Regions from separate parts of the Streptomyces sp. HUAS TT11 genome, predicted to be linked through region 4. Evidence: riboswitches for the same ligand, from Rfam matches in the RefSeq annotation. Region 4 holds a riboswitch; each other region holds the start of a gene.
What was found. A riboswitch is a leader RNA that binds a small molecule or an ion and turns the genes downstream of it on or off. The one in region 4 is predicted to bind cyclic di-AMP.
Positions count from the first base shown of each region.

Region 1: it holds a riboswitch for cyclic di-AMP, as region 4 does, so the genes downstream of both, ACSHXN_RS18270 (transglycosylase SLT domain-containing protein) here and ACSHXN_RS34190 (C40 family peptidase) in region 4, are expected to answer to the same signal.
Region 2: it holds a riboswitch for cyclic di-AMP, as region 4 does, so the genes downstream of both, ACSHXN_RS24190 (transglycosylase family protein) here and ACSHXN_RS34190 (C40 family peptidase) in region 4, are expected to answer to the same signal.
Region 3: it holds a riboswitch for cyclic di-AMP, as region 4 does, so the genes downstream of both, ACSHXN_RS17240 (C40 family peptidase) here and ACSHXN_RS34190 (C40 family peptidase) in region 4, are expected to answer to the same signal.

Region 1 is NZ_CP196184.1:4,085,637-4,087,827, forward strand. It holds gene ACSHXN_RS18265 (CocE/NonD family hydrolase) at 1-813, shown strand, start outside; cyclic di-AMP (ydaO/yuaA leader) riboswitch at 1,164-1,363, shown strand; gene ACSHXN_RS18270 (transglycosylase SLT domain-containing protein) at 1,366-1,869, shown strand; gene ACSHXN_RS18275 (HAD family hydrolase) at 1,863-2,191, opposite strand, start outside.
Region 2 is NZ_CP196184.1:5,398,998-5,401,188, reverse strand. It holds gene eno (phosphopyruvate hydratase) at 1-227, opposite strand, end outside; gene ACSHXN_RS24190 (transglycosylase family protein) at 539-1,216, opposite strand; cyclic di-AMP (ydaO/yuaA leader) riboswitch at 1,221-1,386, opposite strand; gene ACSHXN_RS24185 (transglycosylase family protein) at 1,584-2,191, opposite strand, start outside.
Region 3 is NZ_CP196184.1:3,876,706-3,878,896, reverse strand. It holds gene ACSHXN_RS17240 (C40 family peptidase) at 1-1,026, opposite strand, end outside; cyclic di-AMP (ydaO/yuaA leader) riboswitch at 1,035-1,206, opposite strand; gene pcrA (DNA helicase PcrA) at 1,616-2,191, shown strand, end outside.
Region 4 is NZ_CP196184.1:7,622,123-7,624,313, forward strand. It holds gene ACSHXN_RS34180 (LysE family translocator) at 1-314, shown strand, start outside; gene ACSHXN_RS34185 (DUF6328 family protein) at 253-789, opposite strand; gene ACSHXN_RS34190 (C40 family peptidase) at 869-1,342, opposite strand; cyclic di-AMP (ydaO/yuaA leader) riboswitch at 1,346-1,543, opposite strand; gene ACSHXN_RS34195 (hypothetical protein) at 1,915-2,191, opposite strand, start outside.

The DNA of each region.
Region 1 (2,191 bases), 3.5 Mb from region 4:
TTCGCGGCGACCGAGGAGACCTGGGTGCTGGGGCGACCCCGGGTGCGGCTGCGGATCGCCTGCCCGGTGGAGCACGGCCAGGTGGCCGTCCGGCTGTGCGACGTGGCGCCCGACGGGTCGTCGACGCTGGTCACCCGGGGCACCCTCAATCTGTCGGCGCGCCGGGGTCCCGGTCGGGCGGTCCCCTGGATCCCCGGGGCGGCCGAGGACGTGGAGTTCGAACTGAGCGGCATCGGCCACGCCTTCGGTCCCGGCCACCGCATCCGCCTCGCCGTCTCCTCCGCGTACTGGCCCTGGCTGTGGCCGCAGCCGGAGTCGGCGGCCGGCTTCGCGCTGCACCCGACCGGCAGCGCGCTGGAACTTCCGGTTCGTGTACGGGAGTCGGGAGCGGGCATCACCTTCGAGGAGCCCGAGCAGTCCGCGCCGCTCGGCGTCAGCGCCGCAACCGTGCTCGACGAACCGCGTCCGGAGCGCCTGTCGGTGCGGGACATGGCCAAGGGCGAATGGCTCCTGGTGGTCGACCCGCGCCGCAACGGCACCCAGGTGTATCCGGACGGCTTCGAAGTGACCGAGGACGCGCTGGAGGCGTACACCGTCGAGGACGCGGATCCGTCGACCGCCCGCATCCGCTGCGACTGGTCGATCCGGCTGCACCGCCCGGAGCGGGGATGGGACGCGAGGGTGGAGGCCCACTCCGAGATCACCTGCACCGCCGCCGACTTCGTCACCTCGAACGAGATCGTCTGCAAGGACGGCTACGACATGGTGTTCCACCGGACATGGCAGAGGCGGATCCCTCGCACGACGGACTAGCCGTCGCTCGACATCGCTCCCCACATTCACCCTTTGTGTAGTGAAATGCCCGAATTGCCCAAGCGTGAGCTTCGGGCAAGCAGGCAGGGCAGGCATTTCCTTAAATCGGGACATATAGCGCAAAACAACCCGTCACCCCTTGAGGCGGTCAGGGTGAAATGGGTCACTTGCCCGCTGTTGTGACCCTTCGAGGCGCCTCCATCAACGGGCCATTCGCAACAAGCGAGTTGAGCCCGCTCCAGCAAAGTGGATCAAACCGCCTATTCCCGATCACCAGGGTCAATTCGGTCAGGAAGTGATTTCCAGGCTTGTTCCTGACATGTGCGTTCGCATACCTTCCATTCGACCCGAGCGGAACGCCGAATCCTGCCACCGCTCGAGAAGCCTTCGACCCCATAACGGCAGGAGCGGGGGACCCAGGTAGGCCGCCGAACCGGACATCGCACCGGAACGGCTCGGGGTAAAGCCGTGCCTCGGCAGCGAGGACACGGCCGGGCACCTCCCCGCCCGAACCCGACAGCTCACCTCGCAGGCGACGGAGAGGAATGCAACGTGTCCGCTTTCGCCCTGCCCACACGCCGTCGAAACCGCAACTCCAAGGCCTCCCGCCTCACCCGCACTCTCGCAGTCGCGGGTACCGGAGCAGCCGTTCTCGCCCTCCCCATCCTGGGTGCGACCTGCGCCTCCGCCGCCCCCTCGGCGGCTCCGGCCAAGGTCACCAGCGCTGCGTCCCGCGCCGGTTCCCTGGACAGCTGGATCCGCCAGTCCCTGGCGATCATGGCCGAGCGCGGAATCCCCGGCAGCTACAACGGCATCTACCGCAACGTGATGCGCGAGTCGTCCGGCAACCCGCGCGCCATCAACCTCTGGGACTCCAACGCCCGCAAGGGCATCCCGTCCAAGGGACTCCTGCAGGTCATCGACCCGACCTTCCGGACCTACCACGTGCCGGGTACCGCGTTCGACCCGTACGACCCGGTCGCGAACATCACGGCCGCGTGCAACTACGCCGCCCACCGCTACGGCTCGATCGACAACGTCTACAGCGCCTACTGAGATCGGCCTTCAGGGAACAGTCGCTCGAGGACGACGGCGATGCCGTCGTCCTCGTTCGACATCGTGATCTCGTCGGCTACCGCCTTCAGTTCGGGGTGGGCGTTGGCCATCGCGACGCCGTACGCCGCCCACTCGAACATCGGGATGTCGTTCGGCATGTCACCGAAGGCGACGGTGTCCGAAGGACTCAGGTCCAGGAAGCCGGCGGCCAGCGCGAGCCCCGTCGCCTTGGTGACGCCGCACGGCTGGAGTTCGACGGTGCCCGGCCCCGACATGGTGACCGTCGCCAGGGACCCCACGGCTCCCCGGGCCACCGTCGCCA
Region 2 (2,191 bases), 2.2 Mb from region 4:
TGCTCGATGACGGCGAGGACGGCCTTCTCGACGCCCTTGCCCTGGTAACGGTTGGGATCACCGTCGCGGAGCTCGATGGCCTCGAAGGCGCCGGTGGAAGCGCCGGACGGAACGGCGGCACGACCCGTGCTGCCGTCGTCGAGGCCGACCTCGACCTCGACCGTGGGGTTGCCTCGGGAGTCCAGGATTTCCCGGGCTACGACGACGTCGATGGACGGCACGAGCATCTCCTTCTTGGATGTGACGCTGAGAGTGCGGGGCACTTGCGACTAGAGCCTATCCGTCCCGGACCGGCGGTCGGCCGACCGACCGTCCCATGGACACAGTGACGGTACACATTGTTTCAGTGCGGAACAAAGGGGCGGGGAAAGTCGCGGTGAAAAGCACGGGGCGGGCAGGCAAAAAGCCCCGCTCCGGTGCGTACGGGGGGTACACGCACCGGAGCGGGGAGCCCGTGGGGACGGGGGCTGTCCGCATTTGACCGTCGCGACGGAGGTCATGTGCGGGAGGACGCCGTGGGCCGGCCGCCGGGCCGCCGTCACTTCAGGTGCAGCAGCTGACCCGGGTAGATGAGGTCGGCGTCCTCGACGATGTCCTTGTTGAGCTGGAAGAGCTTCTGCCAGCCGCCCTGGACGCCGTTCTTCGCGGCGATCGAGCTGAGGGTGTCGCCCTTGACGACCTTGTACTCGCCGTCGCCCTTCTCGACCTTCCGGCCGGCCGGGGTGGTGACGGTCTTCTTCGCGGCCGGACGCTCGGTCGAGCGGGAGGCCGGCTGCGGGGCCGTGCGGGCGGCGCCGCTCTTCGCGCCACCGGAGGACGTGGCGGCGGCCGCGCCGTTGTACGGAGTGCCGGACAGGCCCTTGCCGCAGACCGGCCAGGCACCCTTGCCCTGACCCGCGAGGACCTTCTCGGCTATCGCGATCTGCTGCGACTTGCTCGCCAGGTCGGCACGCGAGGCGTAGGCGGTGCCGCCGTACGCGGCCCAGGTCGAGTTCGTGAACTGCAGACCGCCGTAGAACCCGTTGCCGGTGTTGATGGACCAGTTGCCGCCGGACTCGCACCGGGCGACGGCGTCCCACTCGGAGGCGGTGGCCGCGGAGGCGTTGCCGGCCGCGAGCAGCGGGGCCGCGACGGCGGCACCGGCAACACCGGCGAGCGAGATGGCGCGGACGGCCCTGGACGTACGGCGGTGCTTGCCCTTGCCGGAACACAGCATGGTTCGATCCCCTCACCGACGCCTGCGAGGTGAGCTGTCGGGTTCGGGCCGGTTGAGTTGCCCGGCCGTGCGCAACTGGGCGCACGGCTCCACCCCAAGCCGCCCCGGTCGATGTCCGGGCGCGGCACTTACCTTGGGTCCCCCGCTCCTGCCTACGGCGCTTGACGCGACGACTGTTCCGCACGGCCGCCGGCAGGATTCGGCGTGGCGACCATGGGGGCCCGCTGTGGCGAGCGGTCATGACCGTAAGCAGTCGATCCGCGGAATTTCAAAGACGATCAGGGCCTTTGAGACCCATCTCTCACTCTCACCAAATCGGACATTCAGCCCGAAGTGGGATGTGAAGTACCGTCGATCGATGGGCAGTTCAGTGCTTCCCGGCGGTCGGGTCCACATCGAGCGCAAGGCTCTGACCGGGGAGGATGAGGTCCGGATCGGCACCGACCGTCTGCTCGTTGGCCTTGTAGAGCGCCCGCCACCCGCCGGTGAGGTCAAGGGAGTCGGCGATGTCCGACAGGTTGTCCCCGGGGCGGACGGTGTACGAGCCGTCGGCACCGTCGCGCGCGGTCCCGGAGTCCCGCGAGGCGTGCCGGCCCGCCGGGTCGCCCGTGCGGGCGTCGGAGTCGCCCTCGTCGGCACTGCCGCCGCGATGGCGGCCGGAGCTGGACGCCTCACCCGCATCGTCGCTCGAAGAGGCGTCACTGCGGCCCGACTTGTCCGACTCGTCACCCTTCGTCGCGGCGGCGGACGAGTCGTCGCCACCCCGGGAAGCGGCAGCGCCTCCACGGTCGCCGGCGCCGTGAGACGTACCGGAAGACGGGGACGAAGAGGAGGAGTCGGACGACTCCGACGAAGGCGAAGAGGAGGACGACTTCCCCGAAGCGGACGTTCCGGATGAGTCGGTCAAGCCGGAGTCGAGCCCGAAGTCGGAGGAGCTTCCGTCCGCCGAGTCGCCCGCCACACCCGTGTCGACGT
Region 3 (2,191 bases), 3.7 Mb from region 4:
GCTGATGTCGTCGTAGAAGAAGATCAGGTCACCCGGCTGGGCGTCGGCGAGCGGCACCGTCGTGCCGGCGTCGACCTGGTCGTACGTGGTGCGCGGGAGCGACACCCCGGCGGCCTTCCAGGCGGCCTGGGTCAGTCCCGAGCAGTCGTACGAATCCGGGCCGGTCGCGCCCCACACGTACGGCTTGCCCACCTGGGCCCGGGCGTACGCGAGGGCCTTCTCCGCCTGCGTCCCGTTCGAGGAGTCCGTGGTGGAGGTGCCGGACGAGCCGCTCGTGGTGGTGGAGGACGACTCCTGCGCGGCCTGCTTCTGCCGGGCCGCCTCCTGCTGCCGGGCCAGTTCCTCCGCCTGGCGCTGCGCCTCCTCCTGCTTCTTCTTCTCGATCGCGGCGAGGCGCGCCTTCTCCTCCGCGGTGAGTCTGGAGAGCATCTCCCGCGCGGTGCCGAGCTTCTTCTGGATCTCCGTCTTGCTCGACTTCAGCGTTTCCTGCGACTCGGTGAGCGTCCGAAGGCTTTCGGTGGCCTCCTGCCGCTTCTTCATCGTCGCGGACCGGTCGGTGAAGTAGTCGTCGACCGTCTCCTTCTGGCGACCGGTGAGCCGGTCCATCAGCTGGGTCTGGTCGAAGTAGTCCTGAGGGGTGTCGGCCAGCAGGAAGGTGGCCGTGTCGGGGGCCGCCGCCCCGGTGCGGTACTGCGCGGCGGCGTACGACCCCAGCTGTTCACGTGCCTCGTTGAGCTTCTGGGTGCGCTGGGCCACGTCGTCGAGGAGCGTGTCGACGCGCTTGCGCTGCTTGGTCGACTGCTCCTTGGCCGCGTTGTACTTGTCGGTGGCCGACTCCGCCTGGCGGTAGAGGTCGTCGACCTTCTTCTCGACCTCCTCGACGCTCGGCTTGCGGTCGGGGGAGGGGGCGGCGTTGGCCGTCTGGGACAGCAGGGCCACGGAGGTGAGGGCGGCCGTCGCGAGAACGGGGGTCCGTATGCCTGCGATGCGCGTGCCCGAGGGACGCGCCTTGCGGTGCGGCGCCATGGGAGGCGACTCCTTCCGTACTCCGCCTACCGAGTTAGCTGTCGGGTTCGGGCGGGTGGTTCCGGAAGGCATGCCCTACGGCCCGGGCCCCGTAGGGCCGTTGGCCGATTCACCCCAAGGTCGGGTGGGTCCCCGGCTCCGGGTGCCGCGGGGGCGTACCGGACTCGGCGGAGGCCGCACGGCCCGGCGATCTTCGCCGGTGGGGGTCGTGCGACCCGCCCGGAACGCTAGCCAACTCGTGTGGCCCGTGTGAAGGTTGATGTGCGATATGCCCGATACATTTTCGTGACCTTGACCATGTGCCGGGCCGCCCTGGGGGAATGTGGCGGTATCTGCGACGGGTTGGGCGTTTTCCCGTGAAGTCGGGCGGAGTGACGGACTCCGCCTGGTTCCGTCGGGAGGCGGTCCCGGACCGCAGGGCGGTGCGCCGCCGTGCGGTCGGTTTCCGTCAGCGATCGAACGGTCCCGGAAGGTGGCGGCGCGACTGCGGTCGACACCGGAGGATCGCGGGCGGTCCGGCCCACTCCCGACGACGGAGTTCTCGGGGCGGCGGCCGACTGTCGGTGGGGCGGCCTAGACTCGGAGAGCGATGAGCAGCCTCTTTGACGACAGCTTCCTGGCGGACCTCAAGGCCACACCGGCCCCTGAGGAGGAGCCCCCGCCGCCCGAGGACGACCACGCTCCGGAGCCGGTTCCGGACGATCTGTTCGGCGGGCGCTTCGACGTGCCCGCGGACCGTGACTCCTACTACCGCGACGGCGCTCCCCGCCCCGTCATCGACCCCCAGGCGCTGCTCCAGGGCCTGAACGAGAACCAGCGCGCGGCCGTCGTGCACGCCGGCTCCCCCCTGCTCATCGTGGCCGGCGCCGGCTCCGGCAAGACCCGCGTGCTCACCCACCGCATCGCCCATCTGCTGGCCGAGCGGGGCGTGCATCCGGGCCAGATCCTCGCGATCACCTTCACCAACAAGGCCGCGGGCGAGATGAAGGAGCGCGTCGAGCAGCTCGTCGGCCCGCGCGCGAACGCGATGTGGGTGATGACCTTCCACAGCGCGTGCGTCCGCATCCTGCGACGGGAGAGCAAGAAGCTGGGCTTCACGTCCTCCTTCTCGATCTACGACGCCGCCGACAGCAAGCGGCTGATGGCGCTCGTCTGCCGCGATCTG
Region 4 (2,191 bases):
AGGAGGCCTCTTCGGGGCGGCCGATGTGGCAGGGGTTCGTGACCAACGCCCTCAACCCGAAGGCCTCCCTCACGTTTCTGAGCCTGCTGCCGCAGTTCGTGCCCGCGGGCAGCCCCGCGCTTCCCCGGACCCTGGAGCTCGCGCTGATCGTTCTCGTGCTCGCCCTGGTGTGGTTCCCCGTCGTCGCGCTGCTGGTCGACAGGCTCGGCAGGTGGCTGCGCAGCCCGCGCACGGCACGAGCGCTGGAAGCGGTCACCGGGAGTGCTCTGACCGCTCTGGGCCTGCTGCTCGTTCTGGAGCCGCTGCTGATCTGACGACGGCCCGCTGGACCAGCCGGGGCATGATGCGCCACAGCCCGGCGCAGACCACGAAGGTGCCGGTGGAGGCCGCGATACCGGCGGCGCGGCCGAGGGACACATCCACCACCAGCAGCACCGACCCGGTGAACGCGAGTGTGAGGACCACCAGTCCCGCGGCGGCCAGACGGGACGAGATCCGCACGATGGCCGGCTTGGCGTGCTGCTGGAAGAGCGTGCGGTGCAGCGCGGCGGGTGCCATGAACAGCACCGCGGCCAGCATGGAGAGCAGGAGGGTGCAGACGTATGTGGTGCGCTGGGCGGTGTCGAGGGACGGGAAGCGCTGGGTGAAGGCCAGGGTGAGCAGGAAGGCGAAGAGGATCTGCACACCTGTCTGGATGACGCGCAGTTCCTGCAGCAGCTCGGCGAAGTTCCGATCGGCGCGCTCCAGCGGCGTCTCGTTCCGTTCGTCGTGGGGGGATCGGTCGGCCATGGTCAACGAGTAACCGCTCCGGACCGCCTCACGCGCGGGTGGGGCGGCGGCGTGTCGCGCCGCCACCCCACCGGCCGGGTCAGCCGACCCGGCCGTACCACACGCGCTTCGTCCACAGCTTCTGGAGCCTCACGACGTCACCGGTCTTCGGTGAATGCCAGATCCTTCCCTTCCCGGCGTAGATGCCGACGTGGTAGACGTTCCGACCCGAGTGGAAGAACACCAGGTCTCCGGCCCTGCGCCGGGAGGCGGAGATGTGGTGCGTCCTGTTGTACTGAGCCGCGGCCGTCCGGGGCAGCTTCTTGCCCGCCTTCTTGAACGCGTACAGCGTGAGCCCCGAGCAGTCGAAGCGACGTGGCCCGGTGGCCCCGTACTGGTACGGGGCGCCCCTCTTCGCCGCCGCGACCTGGAGAGCCTTCGTCGCCAGGGAAGCGGCCGCCGCGTCGGCGCTGAGACCGGGGACGGTGATGCTGCCGCCGACGGCGGCGAGGGTGAGGGCCGAGGCGGTGCCGGCCCGGGTCAACAGCGACGGGACACGATTGAGCGCAGACATGCGCAACCCTTCGTCAGCCGCCTGTGAAGGATGACCTGTCGGATTCGGGCTGGCGAAGTAGCCCGGCCGCTCACGCGGCTTCACCCCAAGGACCGTCCGGATCTCTCTCGGACGGCCCGCCTTGCCGGGTCCTCCACTCCTGCCGATCCACTCCTGTCGACCGGTCGTCCGGGCGGCGGCAGGATTCGGCGTCCGCCCGGACCGCCCCGCCGCGGGTGGCGGGGGCTTGTCGTCAGGAAGGGATCTTCACGTACAGGCGTCGGAAAATCACAACGAAATCGGGGGTTTGTGGTGTTACTCACCACTCACTCGTTCGGCTGGACATCCCTGCGACCGGGGGCCGTTGGGGGGACGAGTGAGGCCCCGACCTGCACCGGAGCACCTCATTCCGCCCTCGGGCTACGCGCGTTGCCCAACTTCGCGGGCTCTCCGAAGGAGGGGTCCCTACTCCAACCAGGGGTACACCATTTGGTTCGTTTGAACCGCGCGTGGACGGTCGGTGCCCCCCGAAGCACCACACGACGACCCCTGCCGCCGCAACTCGCCGTCCACTGCGCGTCAGTCACATCCCGTCAATCCGCACCGGGCGGCAGCGCGATGCGGGCGGCGCGGCGTTCGCCGTCCAGGACCCGCAGCGCCCGGGTGAGAGTGGGGCCGTGCAACTCGTTCTCCCCCCTCTGGTGCATGAGCGCCAGCGCCTCCCGCAGTGCCGACGCCTTGCTCACCAGGGCCTGGGCGGCCCGCAGTCCGCGGTAGGTGTCACCGGAGTGCACCGGGTTGATGCGGCCGAGGAGATCGACCACATCGAGGTAGCGGTCGATCAACTCGGCCTCGGCGCGGGTGAGTGCG